2 linked regions of the Archangium violaceum genome follow. The protein of the gene in region 1 interacts with the protein of each later gene in a pairwise test. Links are inferred from orthologs where the notes say so. Each region holds a gene or a part of one and is shown on either strand. Other genes may lie near its edges.

Region 1 (8,149 bases):
GGGGAGAGGGGGCGGACACGGGCACGACTCCCGGTCCGCCCTGCACCCGGTACTACTTGAAGCGCTTGAACAGCAGCACCGCGTTGGTGCCGCCGAAGCCGAACGAGTTGCTCATCACCGCGTCCACGCGCTGCTCACGCGCCTGGTTCGGCACGTAGTCCAGATCGCAGTCCGGATCCGGCGTGGTGTAGTTGATGGTCGGCGCGATCACGCCCCGCTGCAGCGTCAGCACGCTGATCACCGCCTCCGCTCCACCGGCCGCGCCCAGCATGTGGCCCGTCATGGACTTGGTGGACGACACCGCCAGCTTCCGGGCGTGGTCCCCGAAGACGGTCTTGATGGCCTTCGTCTCGTTGGCGTCGTTGAACGGTGTCGAGGTGCCGTGCGCGTTGATGTAGCCCACGTCCTCCGGGTTCATCCCCGCCGACTGCAGCGCCAGGCGCATGCAGCGCGCCGCGCCCTCACCCTCGGGGGCCGGCTGCGTCACGTGGTGCGCGTCCGAGTTGGCGCCGTAGCCCACCAGCTCCGCCAGGATGTTGGCGCCGCGCTTCTTCGCGTGCTCCAGCTCCTCGAGCACGATGATGCCCGCGCCCTCGCCCATCACGAAGCCGTCGCGATCCTTGTCGAACGGGCGGCTGGCCGTGGCCGGATCCTCGTTGCGGCTGGACAACGCCTTCATCACCGAGAAGCCACCCATGCCCAGCGGGGTGATCGCCGCCTCGGAGCCGCCCGCGATGACCGCGTCCGTCTCACCCAGGCGGATGGACTTCCACGCCTCGCCAATGGCGTGCGCGCTCGTGGCACAGGCCGACACCGGCGCCCAGTTGGGCCCCTTGCAGCCGTAGCGCATGGAGACCAGGCCCGGCGCCATGTTGATGATCATCTGGATGATGAAGAAGGGCGAGAGCCGATCGAACCCCTTCTCCAGGCCCTTGCGGTGCTGCTCCTCCAGCGAGGAGATGCCACCGATGCCGGAGCCGATGATGACGCCCACCTTCTCGGGCGTGTAGCCGTGAGGCGCATCCGGCCCGATGGGCAGACCGCTCTCCTTCACGGCCATCTCGGCCGCGGCGAGCGCGAACTGCGAGAACAGGTCCATCCGGCGCACTTCGCGCTTGTCGATGAACTGCTCCGGCTGGAAGTCCTTCACCTCGCCTGCGAAGCGGGTGTCGATCTTCCCCGTATCGAAGCGGGTGATGGGCGCGATGCCAGACTTGCCGGCGAGCATCGCCTGCCAGTTCTTCTCGGTGCCGGTTCCCAGTGCCGTGATGATTCCGGTCCCGGTGACGACGACTCGTCGGTTTGACACGTGACTCTCCACTCAATTCGCGCTGCTGCTGCCATGGAACGCTGGGCGGGGGACCAGCGCTCCCGGCCCTACAGGTGATGCCTACTTCTTGTGCGTGTTGATGTAGTTGATGGCATCGCCGACGGTCTTGATGTTCTCGGCCTCCTCGTCGGGAATCTCGACCTCGAACTCCTCCTCCATCGCCATCACCAACTCCACGATGTCGAGGCTGTCAGCGCCCAGGTCCTCGATGAAGGAGGACTCCGGCTTGATCTCCTCCTCGCCCACGCCCAGCTGGTCGGCGATGATGTTCTTGACCTTGGCCTCGATAGCAGAAGTCGACATAGGTATTGAACCCTCCAGGAACCACGTAGCGGTCCGGCATACTCCCCGGAACCTTGTAAAGACCGGCGCGGTATACTCCACGCCCGGCGCCGATCCAACCCTTGGCTACATGTACATGCCGCCATTCACCTTGAGGACCTCTCCGGTGATGTATGCGGCGGTGTCGCTGGCGAGGAAGAGGACGGCGTTGGCCACGTCCTCGGGGGAGCCCAGGCGGCCCAGGGGGATGGCGGCCAGCATCTTCTCCCGCGTCTCGCCCTCCAGGTGGGAGGTCATGTCCGTGCCGATGAAGCCCGGGGAGACGGCGTTCACCCGGATGTTGCGGCTGGCCAGCTCGCGGGCCACGGACTTCGTCAAGCCGATGAGGCCCGCTTTGGACGCCGAGTAGGCGGCCTGTCCACCATTGCCCATTTCCCCCACCACGGAGGTCAGGTTGATGATGGCCCCGCCCTTCTGCTTCATCATCGGCCGGCTGGCCGCGCGGATGAGGGCGAAGGCGCCCTTGAGGTTGGTGTCCAGCTGCTTGTCCCAGTCCTCGTCCTTCACGCGCATGACCAGGCCATCGACGGCCACGCCCGCGTTGTTGACGAGCACATCCAGGCGGCCGTGCGTCTTCACCACGCTCTCCACGGCGCTGGCGCAGGCGGCGCTGTCCGCCACGTCGAAGCGGATCGCCTCGCCCTTGGCCCCGGCCGACTGGATGAGCCCCAGGGTCTCCTGGGCCGCGGCCTCGTTACCCGCGTAGCTGATGATCACCGTCGCGCCCTGCTTCGCGAAGGCCACGGCGATGGAGCGGCCGATACCCCGCGAGCCGCCCGTCACCAACACCACCTTGTCCTTGAACGAGCTCATCTCACGCTCCCAGTGCCGCGAGGGCCTTCTCGAGGCTCGCGGAGTCTTCCACGTTGAACGACTCGATGTCCTTGGTGGTGCGCTTGTTGAGCCCGCTCAGCACCTTGCCGGGGCCCAGTTCGAAGACGCGCGTCACCCCCTGCGCCTGGAGGGCCTGGATGGTCTCCACCCAGCGCACCGAGGAGCTCACCTGCTCCAGCAGCAGCGGCACCACGCGGGCCGCGTCGCTGTTGGGCGCCGCCTCCACGTTCGTCACCACGGGGACGGACGGAGCGGACACCTTCACCTTGCCCAGCACCTCGGCCAGCCGGGGCTTCACCGGCTCCATCAGCGCGCAGTGGAAGGGAGCGGATACCGGCAAGAGCTTCGCCTTGCCCCCCAGCTCCTTGGCCTTGGCGATGGCACGCTCCACCGCCTGCACATGGCCGGCGATGACCGTCTGCTCCGGCGAGTTGTAGTTGGCGGGCGACACCACCTGGCCCTCGGCGGCCACGTCGCACGCCTGCTTCACCTTGGAGGGCTCCAGGCCCAACACCGCGGCCATGGCGCCCACGCCCTCGGGCACCGCCTCCTGCATGAAGGTGCCGCGGGCCCGCACCGCCCGGACCGCGTCCGCCAGCGACAGCGCGCCCGCCGCCACCAGCGCCGAATACTCACCCAGCGAGTGCCCCGCCACGAAGGCCGGCGCCGGCGCGCGCTTGGAGAAGACGGCGTGCGCCGCCACGGACACCATGAGGATGGCCGGCTGCGTGTTGGCCGTCAGCTTCAGCGCCGACTCGGGCCCCTCGAACAGCGTCTGGGAGAACTTCTCGCCCAGCGCCTCGTCGGCCGCCTCGAAGATGGCCCGGGCCTCGGGGAACTTCTCGTACAGGTCCTTCCCCATGCCGACAGCCTGACTGCCCTGTCCGGGGAAGACGAACGCGATCTTCGACATGCTTCCTGCTCCCTCCCTGAAGGACACTACCAGCGCATCACCGCGCTGCCCCACGTCATCCCCGCGCCAATGGCCATCATCGCCACCACGTCGCCCTGCTTCAGCCGGCCCGCCCGGTTGGCCTCGTCCAGCGTCATGGGCAGGGACGCGGAGGACGTATTGCCGTATTCGTGCAGGTTGAGCCAACACTTATCGACGGGCAGTTCCAGCCGCTGTAGCACGGCTTCGAGGATGCGGATGTTGGCCTGATGTGAAATCACATGGTCCACGTCCCGCACGTGCAGCCCGTTCGCCTTCAGGGCCGTGTGCGTCGAGTCCGCCAGCGCGCGCACCGCGAACTTGAAGACCTCGCGGCCGTTCATGTGCAGCGTGTGCAGCTTCTCCTTCAGCATCTCCTCGCAGGGCGGCCTGCTCGTGCCTCCGCCCGGAATGCAGAGGATCTCCGCGAAGGAGCCATCCGTGTACAGGTGCGTGGAGAGCAGCCCGCGCTCCGCGTCGTCGGTGGGGGCGATCACCATGGCACCCGCCGCGTCCCCGAAGAGCACGCAGGTGTTGCGGTCCTCCCAGTTGACGGTGCGGCTGAGCATCTCCGCGCCGATGACGAGCGCGCGCTTCACCTGGCCGGTACGGATGAACTGGTCCGCCACGGTGAGGGCATAGAGCGAGCCGGAGCACGCCGCCGACACATCGAAGGCGAAGGCGTTCTTCGCACCCAGCTTGGCCTGCACCACCGCGGCGCAAGAGGGCATGGGCATGTCCGGCGTCACTGTGCCCACCACGATGAGCCCCAGTTCCTCCGGCCGGACTCCCGCCATCTCCAGCGCGCGCCGGGCCGCCTGCACGGCCATGTCGCTGGTCGTCTCTCCGGGCGCCGCCACCCGACGCTTGCGGATACCGGTACGCTCGGTGATCCACTCGTCCGTCGTGTCGACGATCTTTTCGAGGTCGGCGTTGGTCAGGACCTTCTCCGGTGCGTACGAGCCGGTTCCGATGATCTGCGTTCGTGCCAAGGTTGCTCCCGAGTGGGTATCTCGGGACACGAACGCCTCGGGCGCGCTCTCTAATCGGAAAGGGCCTCCTCTGTCGCCCCCTTTCCCCGTTGCTTTGCAGGGAGCCAGACGGCGGATTGTGCGATGCACCGCGTCAACTCGGCGCTCAACCCCGCCTGGGCCATCTGCAGGGCGGCTTCCAGGGCCTGCTGCAACGCCCGAGGTGAGCTGCGGCCATGGGCCACGATGCCCACGCCCTCGATACCGAGCAGCGGCGCTCCGCCGTACTCCGCGTAATCCACCATCTTCTTCAGGCCGGTGAAGGTGGGCTTGAGCAGCAGCGCCCCCAGTTTCTCCGGCAGGCCTCCACGCCTTTCGATGGCCGAGCGCAACAGACCCGTGACGGCCGCCGCCACGCCCTCGGATGTCTTGAGGACGACATTTCCCGTGAAGCCGTCGGTGACCACCACCTCCACATCCCCGGAAAAGAGGTCCTTGCCCTCCACGTAGCCGACGAAGTCCAGGTCCGAGGCGCGCAGCAGCTCGGAGGCCTCGCGGGTGAGGGACGTCCCCTTGGAGGGCTCCTCTCCGTTGGAGAGCACGGCCACCCGCGGACGGGGGATGCCCAGGCGGGCGCGCACGTAGGCCTCGCCCAGCACCGCCCACTGCGCCAGGTGCACGGGCCGGCACTCCACGTTGGCCCCGGCATCCAGCAGCAGGCAGCGCCCTCCCCCCTTGAGGGCCGGCAACAACGTGGCGATCGCCGGACGCTCCACCCCGGGGATGCGGCCCAGCACCAGCAACGCCCCCGCCATCACCGCCCCCGAGTGCCCGGCCGATACCAGCGCCTCCGCCTCGCCCCGGCGCACGAGCTCGAAGCCCACCCGCAGGGAGGAGTCCTTCTTGCGGCGGATGGCGGAGATGGCGTGATCCTCCATCTCCACCACCTCCGAGGCGGGGTGGAGGCGCACGTTGTCCGGGGCCCCACCCGCCCGGGCCAGGGGCTCACGCAAGCGCTCCAGGTCCCCCACGAGCACCACCTCGTGCTCCGGGTGCTCCCGCGCGAACAGAAGGGCCCCCTGCACGGGGGACTCGGGGGCATGGTCACCCCCCATCGCATCCAGGACGAGCCTCATCGCGGGCGCATCCTTCCATGGACGCCCCGGGGTCGGGAGCACGGAGAGCAGGCGGGTGGACACGTCCGGGGTGCGGAGCGTAAGAATGTGACCGGCCCGGCCCCGGTTGGACCAGGGCACGGCGTTCCCCCGCACAGGCGCGTTGACTCACACGCTCCGAGCGGCTAGGGTCCGCCGCCTTCCGAGCTTTTGCCGGTCGGGACCGGTGGGGAAGCCCAGGGGTCCAGGGCCGTGACGATATAGAGGTGAGCCGTGGGTGTTCCCAAGAAGCGTACGTCCAAGATGCGTCGTGACCGCCGCCGGGCGGCCAACAACAACCTGCGCACCGCCGTGCAGGTGATTCAGTGCGGCAACTGCAAGGAGCCGGTGCTCCCGCACCGCGCCTGTGCTGCCTGCGGCTACTACAAGGGCCGTGAGACGGTGCCGGGCGCTCAGGCCTGAAGCACTGACTCCAGCACCGCTGGAAGGCATGAAGGCCGCTCCCTCTCCCGAGGGGCGGCCTTTCTGCTTTGGGGCCGCGCTCCATCCCAGGCCCGGGAGCATCCACTCCTTCCCTGGAGAACCTCATGAGCGCACTGGCCCAACTCCTGGAGGAGCGTCCGCCCGGGCTCCCTACTGGAGGCGGTGATCCACGAGTTCGACGCGCTGCGCGAGGGTCAGCTCGCGTGGCAGGGCCTACTTCGCCTCGCCGCGGCGACCCTGGAGTGTCAGGACGACACGCGCGTCGAATGGGACGCGGACCGCATGGCGCAGGTCCTCACCAACCTGCTCTCCAATGCCGTGCGGTACGCGCATGAAGGGACACGCGTGACGGTGCACTCGAGGCGTCGGGACGACCACATCCTCATCAGCGTCCACAACCAGGGAGACCCCATCGCCGAGGAGGTGCGGCCCCGGCTCTTCCAGCCCATGACCCAGGGCCCTGGCCAGAGGGCTCACGCCGGGCGGAGCATCGGCCTGGGTCTCTTCATCGTGGACCAACTCCTACGGGCCCACGGCGGCACCATCGACGTGAGCTCCACGGCCGAGCAGGGCACGACCTTCACCGCGCGCCTGCCCTTGCGCGCCCAGCCGGGCTGACGCGTCAGCACCATGGGCTGACATGCCAGCCATTGTGTCAGGGGAGCGTCCTTTCGCCGGAAACCCGGCCCGCGGAATCAACTTCAGCCATCACCCCCACCGCAGGGTCATGGTCAAGGTGCCCCTGCTGCACGGCAGTGACGTGCACGGGCTGATGCGCGCCCTCCAGGAGCGCGTGGCGCTGGTGCCCGGCATCCAGGAGCAGCCCGCCCCCTCCGTCAGTGTGGTGGAGTACACCGCGCTCGGGCCCGTGGTGGGCGTCGGCGTGAGCGTCAAGCCCAACCAGGCTGGACCGGCCATGGGGGCCATGCTCCATGCCGTCACGGAGATCCTCACCTCCGCTGGCTACATCGTTCCTCCGCAGGCCGCCCAACAGCTCCTCTCCAAGGCCAGCTGAAACCACTGAACGGCGTCCAACGACTCTCGCGCGGCCAACACGCTCCCGCAGCGAGTACGGAGAAACCGCTAGCGTCGAGTGAGTCCTCTCACAAAACGATGGCGGGTGAATCTTTCAGCCGCATTGCAGCAAAAAGACAGGCATCCCTCCACCCCAATAGAAAATGAAATGATTATCGTCCATACACGGTACAGGGTGTTCGCCCTCGTCCCGGTGGCCGGCCCGGAGATGGGGATGGAGAACCAAGGTGGCCTGGACGGGGTGGAAAGCACGGGTGTTGGGGTTGGCGTGGCTCGAGGGGCCCGAGGGCCAACGCGTGCGGATCGAGCGGCGGGCCGCGACGTTGCTGGCCTACCTGGGACTGGAAGGGCCCTCGGCCAAGGCCTCCCTGACGGGCCTGCTGTGGCCTGACTCGCCGCCCACCACCGCACGCAACAACATGCGCCAGCTGCTGCGCCGTCTGCGGCTGGCGTGTGGTGGCCTGGAGTTGGTACGGGCCGACACCGAGCGCCTGGAGCTCGGCCCCGAGCTGGACCTGGACGTCGCGCGGCTGAAGTCCGCCGCCCTGAGCCACGCGCACTCCCACATCCTCGAGGCCGTGCACCCCGAGGGCGGTGGCCAGCTGCTGTCTGGCTTCGACTTCGATGACTGCCCCGAGCTGGCGCGGTGGCTGGACGGCGCCCGTACCGCCGTGGAGGGCTGGGTGCGCCAGGCGCGCGAGGCGGAGATCGAACGCCACATGGCGCGGGGCGATCTGACGACCGCGCTCATGCAGGCCCAGGCCTGGGTCCAGCAGGAGCCCGAGTCCGAGCAGGCCGGCCGCCACCTCATCCGCCTGCACTACCTCCAGGGGGATCGCGGCGCCGCCCTCGCCGCCTTCGAGCGGCTGCGCACCGCCCTCTCCCGCGAGCTGGACGTCACCCCCATGCCCGACACCCTCGCCCTGGTGCGGCACATCGAGAAGGGCACCCAGCTCCCCCACCCTCCCGCCGCAGCCCCAGCGCTCCCCCTGTCCGTGCTGCGGCCGCCGGTGCTCGCGGGCCGGGCGGCCGCCTGGCGCCAGCTCGAGGAGGGCTGGAACGCCGGCCAGATGTTGTTCATCACCGGAGAGCCCGGCACCGGAAAGTC
Region 2 (5,770 bases), 710 kb from region 1 along the record:
TCGCGGACTTCGGGCTGCCGCGCGGCGAGGCCGCGAGGATCGACGGGGTGCGCTCGGAGGACGCGGACCTGCTCCACGCCTTCGTGCGCTACGGGGGCAACGGTCTCGAGGGCCGGTTGGGGCGGCAGGTCTACGTGGACGTGGGGGACATCCTGGCCTTCGATGGCCTGCGGGTGCGCTACATGAGCCCGCTGGGAATCGGCGCCGAGGTGTATGGCGGGCTGTGGGTGAAGGGGGGCGGTTTCCTGTCCTCGTCGGTGTACCAGCCCGATGGGACGCGGGAGAGCGACTCGCGCCGGCTGGAGGAGGGCGTGGCCGGGGCGGATCCGACACTGACGGCCCTGGAGCCGATGTACGGCGGGAAGCTGCTGCTGGAGGGCCCGGGCTCCCTGTCGGGCCTGTCCGCCGCGCTGGGCTACCGCCGGGCGCTGGTGGAGGGGCAGACGGACCTCGAGCGCGCGACGGCGGAGGTGCGGTACGGGCAGGGGCCGGGGGTGAGCGCGCTGGCGGGGGTGGACTTCGATCTGTTGCGGATGGGGCTCGCGCAGGCTCGCGCCCAGGTGCGGTGGGACGGGGAGCGGCTGGCGGTGAGCGGCGAGGCGCTGAGGGTGTCTCCGGTCTTCTCCGCGGACTCCATCTGGTACTGGTTCGCCTTCGCGCCCAGGGACGAGGCGCGGGTGCGCGTGGACTACTTCCCGCGGGGCCCGCTGCGCTACTACGTGCAGGGTGTGGGGAGCCTGTACCACACGGCGCTCAACAGCGAGTCCGATGTGGCGAAGAGGGCGGAGGATCCTGGAGGACCTCCGTCCTACACGGCGGGCGGCTCGGCGGGCGCGGCGTTTCAGCGGGGCCGCCTACGCTCGGCGCTGGACGTGTCGTACCGGCGGGGCTTCGGGGGCTCGCAGTTCTGGGCGGATCTCACGGCCGGCTACGGCTTCGGGGACGGGCGCTTCACCCTGGACGGGCGGCTCTCCGTGGCGAGCATCGACGATGGCTTCAACCCGCTGCTGGCGGGCAACTTCCTCGGCGCGCAGGTGTGGGCCAGCCACATGCTGACCCGGGCCGCGCGCGTGTCCCTGGTGCTCGAGCAGAACGTGAACGCGTACACGCGCTGGGACTCCAAGGTGTTCTTCCTCTTCGATCTGAAGGCGAGTCTGTAGATGGAGCGCCCGTACCGTACAGCCCTGGGCCTCGTGGCCCTGTCCCTCGTGGTGGCGGGAGTCGCCTGGGCGGCCACGGCTCGCGAGCGCAGCCTCGCCATCTACCCGGCTCAGCACATTCCCCTGAAGTTCGACCACGCGCGGCACCTGGCGGCGGGCGCCGAGTGCGTCAGCTGCCACGAGGACGTCCGGGCGAGTGGCTCGGCGAAGGATCGCAACCTCCCGGGTCACGAGGAGTGCGAGACCTGTCACGACATCGAGGCGGCGAAGAAGGGGGCGAAGACGGACCCACCCTCGGGCTGCAACACGTGCCACCCGGGGTTCGATCCCACGGTGCGCCTGGCGCCGCTGAAGGTGGACCTGCCGCCGGCCAACCTGCGCTTCGACCACAAGGTGCACGTGGACAAGAAGGTGGAGTGCGCGACATGCCATGGCGACATGAAGGACGTGCGGCTCGCCACGCGGCAGCAGCTCCCGAAGATGGCCACCTGTTTCGAGTGCCACAACGGCAACGTGGCCTCGAAGGAGTGCCGCACCTGCCATCTGACGGAGCCCTCGGGGCGGTTGCAGCTCACGTTCCCCTCGGGTGTGCTGCGGCCGATGCAGGGGGATCCGCTGGGGCTGGACCATGGGCCCCGCTACGAGTTCAACCACGGCAGCCGAGCGTCGGTGGATCGGCAGACGTGCATGTCGTGCCACGCCGAGAGCTACTGCCAGTCGTGCCATGACGCGCTCCAGAAGCCGCTGTCGGTGCACCCCAACGACTACATCACCCTGCACCCGGCACAGGCGCGGCAGGACTCCTCGCGCTGCTCGAGCTGTCACCGGACGCAGTCCTTCTGCGCGGCGTGTCACGAGCGCACCGGGGTGGGCATGGACGCGGACCGCTCGCTGCGCGCGCGCAACGTGAAGGTGCACCCGGACTACAGCGCGTGGGTCGAGGTGCCCGGGCCCCAGCACCACGGCGTCGCGGCCTCGCGTGACATCCAGCAGTGCGTGTCCTGCCACCGGGAGGAGTCGTGCATGAGCTGCCACTCGGAGCGCTCGGTGCGGCGGCAGGTGAACCCCCATCCGGACGGCTTCGCGGCGGCGTGCAAGCGGTTGGCGGCGGCAAACGATCGGGCTTGCGTCAAGTGCCACACCCAGGCGAGCCTCGAGCAGAGGGGGTGCCGTTGATGCGCCGGTTGTTGCTCGTGGGGCTGCTGGGGTGTGCCGCGTGTCTGGAGCCGGGGGATCCATTCCTCGCCGAGCGCGATACGGATCCGCCCGACGTGGTGTCCACCGAGCCGAGCGCCGGAGGCACGCTGCCCCTGAGTGGCCAGCTGGAGGTCCTCTTCTCCGAGACGATGGACGTGCGCACGCTGCGCCCGGGCATCGCGGTCTTCGAGGGCAGGGCGGAGCTCCCCCTGGTGCTGACGGTGCCGCCCGCCTCGGACGCGGACGAGAACCTCGAGCGCGGGGACGTGCCGTACACCGTGACGGTGAGCGCGGCGGAGGCGGGGGCCTTCAAGCCGGGCACCGCGTACACGCTGGTGCTGCGCACCTCGCTGACGGACTACGAGGGCAACCCGCTCAGGCAAGAGGTTCGGGTGCCCTTCCGTACGGCGCCCTGAGCCGGAGTCCGGGCCACACGGGTGCCCCTCTCCCGGGGGAGAGGGGAGCGGGGCTCAGCCCTGGTGACGCAGGTAGCGGCGGATCTCCTCGGTGAACTGCCGGGTCGCCGCCACGTCGGGGGCCGCGGGTCCCAGCTTCAGCTTCTTGTCCTCCTCCACGAGGTAGCGCTGGTCCAGCATGTAGGCCACCGCGTTCTCCAGCGTCACCTTGGCCAGGGACTCGGCCGCGGTGATGCGCCCCGAGTGGTACTCGGCGCGTCCCACCTCCAGCGCCTGCTTCACGAAGGACTTGCGATCCTGCACCGTGCCGGCCGCCACCTCCGGCAGCGTCTGGGCGGCGATCAGGTACGCCTCCAGGTAGTCGCGCAGCAGATCCGCCAGGAACTCCAGCTCCGGACGGGCATGGGGCTCTGGCGCCACGCTCAGGGTGTCGCCCTGGTGCAGCACCAGTCCCATCCGCACCAGCCGCTCCACCATCTCCGAGAAGATGGTGTCGAAGCTCGCGCCCACCCGGTAGATGAACTCCACCTTGAAGAGGCGTGAGAGCCACAGCGCACGGGCCTTCACCTCGTCGAACGGTGCCGGAGCCCCCACCAGCAGCGCATTGGCCACGAGGCCGCGCGCCGCCACCAGGTTCATCAGCGTGTTCTTGTAGAAGGACATCTCTCCGCGGCGGTGGTCCTCGGCCTGGTAGATGACCTCGCCGTGCGCCTTCTGTGTGCGCACCATGCCGTCCGAGCAGAAGGTGCGCATGGCGTCCTGGATGGCCCCCATCGCCTCCGGGTTGCTCGGCGAGTTCTTCAGCAGGGTGGACAGCGGGGCCTTCTCCTCCTCGGCGACGCGGCGCAGGATGTTGATGCGATCCGTGAGCTCGCGGCTCGTCATGCCGCGCCGGCGGTGGGACAGCAGGGCCCCGCTCAGCAGGGCGTGGGGCGTCACCGTCGACACCTTGCTGATGCCGTACATCACCCGGTTGCCCAGGGCGCGCACCAGGCCCTTCTTCTGATCATCCGTGATGGGCTGGGCCGGATCGAGCCCGCGGCTCTTCATCAGCGCCACCAGCGACAGGGGCTCGTCGAAGGTGAGGTGGATGCGGCCGTAGCGCGCCGCGAGCACCTTGGGCGTGCTCAGCAGTGCCTTGATGTCCTCGGGCTTCTTCTCGCCGCCGGCCAGCTCCTTCGAGTAGCTGCTCGACTCCACGACCTTCTCGTAGTCGATGGACACGGGCACGAAGATGAGATCGTTGCGCGCGCCCTCGAGCACGGACTCCACCTGCCAGGTGAACATGCCCAGCTTGGGCTGCAGCAGCTTGCCGGTGCGCGAGCGCCCGCCCTCGGGGAAGAACTCCTGGTGCACGCCGTCGTGGACGAGCTTCTTCACGTAGGCCTTGAAGGTCGCGGCGTACACCTTGTCGTCCTTGAAGGAGCGCCGCAGGAAGAAGGCGCCGCAGCGGCGCAGCAGGGGGCCCAGGGGCCAGAAGGACAGGTTGGCGCCGGCGGCCACCAGGGGGACCGCGTAGCCGCGGTTCCACAGCACCCAGCTCATCACCAGGTAGTCCACGTGGCTCTTGTGCGAGGGGCACAGCACCAGCGGGGCCTTGCTGGCCGCCTTCAGGGCGCGGTTGAGCCCGGCCTCGTCCACCTCGATGCCGTCGTAGATGCGGTTGAACACCCACCCCAGCACGGGCGAGACGAAGGCCAGCGTCGTGGGGCTGGCCCTGGCGGCGATGGCCTGCAGGTTGCGCCGGGCCTGGCGCAGCACGCTCTCGGGCCGGCGGTTGCTCTCGGTGGCCACCGTGTCCAGCGCCTTGCGCAGCGTGCGGTCGCGCAGCGTCTCCTCGATGATGCGCTCGGGCGGCTTCACCGGCGGCCCGAAGACGGCGCGCGTCTCGCGGGCCAGGTGGTGGTTGAGGGCGCTGCGCACCTTGCGCGCGATGACCTCGTCCGAGTCCTGCGGGTTCTCCTCGATGAAGCGCTTGAGATCGATGGGCTCGCCCACGCGGAACTGCGCGCGGCGGTAGTTGCGGAAGAAGGCCACCATCGAGTGCAGGAAGCCCGGGGCGTCGGGGCTGCCGAAGACGTGATCCAGCACGGTCGGCTTGACGCGCGAGGTGCGCTTCTCCCAGACGAAGAGCTCCGGCACCAGGTAGACGGTCTTGTCCCCCTTGCGCGCCATGGAGACGAGGGAGGGGAAGGGGTTCTCCTCGATGTCCTTGCCCGAGGCGCTCAGGAGGGCCGTCTTCTTGAGGAAGATGAGGCCGCTGCCGCCCTGGCGCCGGGCGTAGGTGAAGCGCACGTCGAAGTCACCCCGCTGCGCCGTCTTGCGGAACGGGCGGGTGAACCAGGGGCGCAGGTTCACCACGGCCCGCACGGGGGGCAGGGCCCGGCGCACCATGGCCCAGGTCAGGTAGAGGAAGTTGATCCACGCCGTGGAGCGCATGACGTGCACCACGAACCCCTTGGCGTGGAGCGAGCGCAATTCGTCCTCGGCCTCGGCGGGGAAGCGCACCCCGTCGAAGTAGCGCTGCCCCAGCACCCGGGAGATGGGGCCGAACTCTTCCTTCAATGCCTCGCTGTGATTCGCAGCTTGAAGCAATGCGGTGTCCATGTGTTGCCCCCCTTTATCCACAAGAGCCTCGTCCAACCTCGTCTACATGTTCTCGGGAGTGGCGATACCCAGTAGCGCGAGTCCCGCCGCCAGGGCCACCCGCGTCGCGTCCGTCAGCGCGAGCCGCGCCGCCTTCAGGGGCTCGTTGCCCTCGAGGATGACGCGCTTGGTGCGATCCTGGTTGCCCAGCGTGTAGTAGCGGCTGAACTCCGCGGCCAGCTCCAGCAGCCACCGGGCGATGAAGCTCGGCTCGGCCTGATCCGCCGCCTCCTGCACCACCACGGGCAGCCGGGCGATGACGCGCAGCACGGCCTGCTCCTCCGGCAGGGTGAGCAGCGACGCGTCATACGAGGCCGGCGCCCCGCCGCCGCGGCGCAGGATGTTGCAGGT

Evidence for each region. Proteins that work in one complex are often made in the same cells at the same time.
Region 2: the proteins of acpP (region 1) and JQX13_RS37485 interact in binary tests that used the Escherichia coli proteins (3 or more experiments, as listed by UniProt). The link is inferred for Archangium violaceum from one-to-one orthologs.

What each region holds. Positions count from the first base shown.
Region 1 is NZ_CP069338.1:8,097,979-8,106,127, reverse strand. Bases 13-2,951 are described here. They hold acpP (acyl carrier protein), read right to left. Parts: upstream 1,634-2,951; coding sequence 1,391-1,633; downstream 13-1,390. Other genes in these bases: fabD (ACP S-malonyltransferase), read right to left, coding at 2,487-2,951; fabG (3-oxoacyl-[acyl-carrier-protein] reductase), read right to left, coding at 1,739-2,485; fabF (beta-ketoacyl-ACP synthase II), read right to left, coding at 53-1,309. In the rest of the region: more of fabD, read right to left, coding at 2,952-3,419; JQX13_RS34660 (beta-ketoacyl-ACP synthase III), read right to left, coding at 3,446-4,429; phosphate acyltransferase PlsX, read right to left, coding at 4,480-5,544; rpmF (50S ribosomal protein L32), read left to right, coding at 5,797-5,985; JQX13_RS34645 (sensor histidine kinase), read left to right, coding at 6,169-6,624; JQX13_RS34640 (hypothetical protein), read left to right, coding at 6,734-7,021; JQX13_RS34635 (ATP-binding protein), read left to right, coding at 7,269-8,149. UniProt on the Escherichia coli protein: Carrier of the growing fatty acid chain in fatty acid biosynthesis.
Region 2 is NZ_CP069338.1:8,811,672-8,817,441, forward strand. Bases 2,605-5,770 are described here. They hold JQX13_RS37485 (1-acyl-sn-glycerol-3-phosphate acyltransferase), read right to left. Parts: upstream 5,381-5,770; coding sequence 2,828-5,380; downstream 2,605-2,827. Other genes in these bases: JQX13_RS37480 (Ig-like domain-containing protein), read left to right, coding at 2,605-2,773; argS (arginine--tRNA ligase), read right to left, coding at 5,423-5,770. Also shown: JQX13_RS37470 (hypothetical protein), read left to right, coding at 1-1,160; JQX13_RS37475 (cytochrome c3 family protein), read left to right, coding at 1,161-2,336; more of JQX13_RS37480, read left to right, coding at 2,336-2,604. UniProt on the Escherichia coli protein: Catalyzes the transfer of an acyl group from acyl-ACP to glycerol-3-phosphate (G3P) to form lysophosphatidic acid (LPA). This enzyme can utilize either acyl-CoA or acyl-ACP as the fatty acyl donor.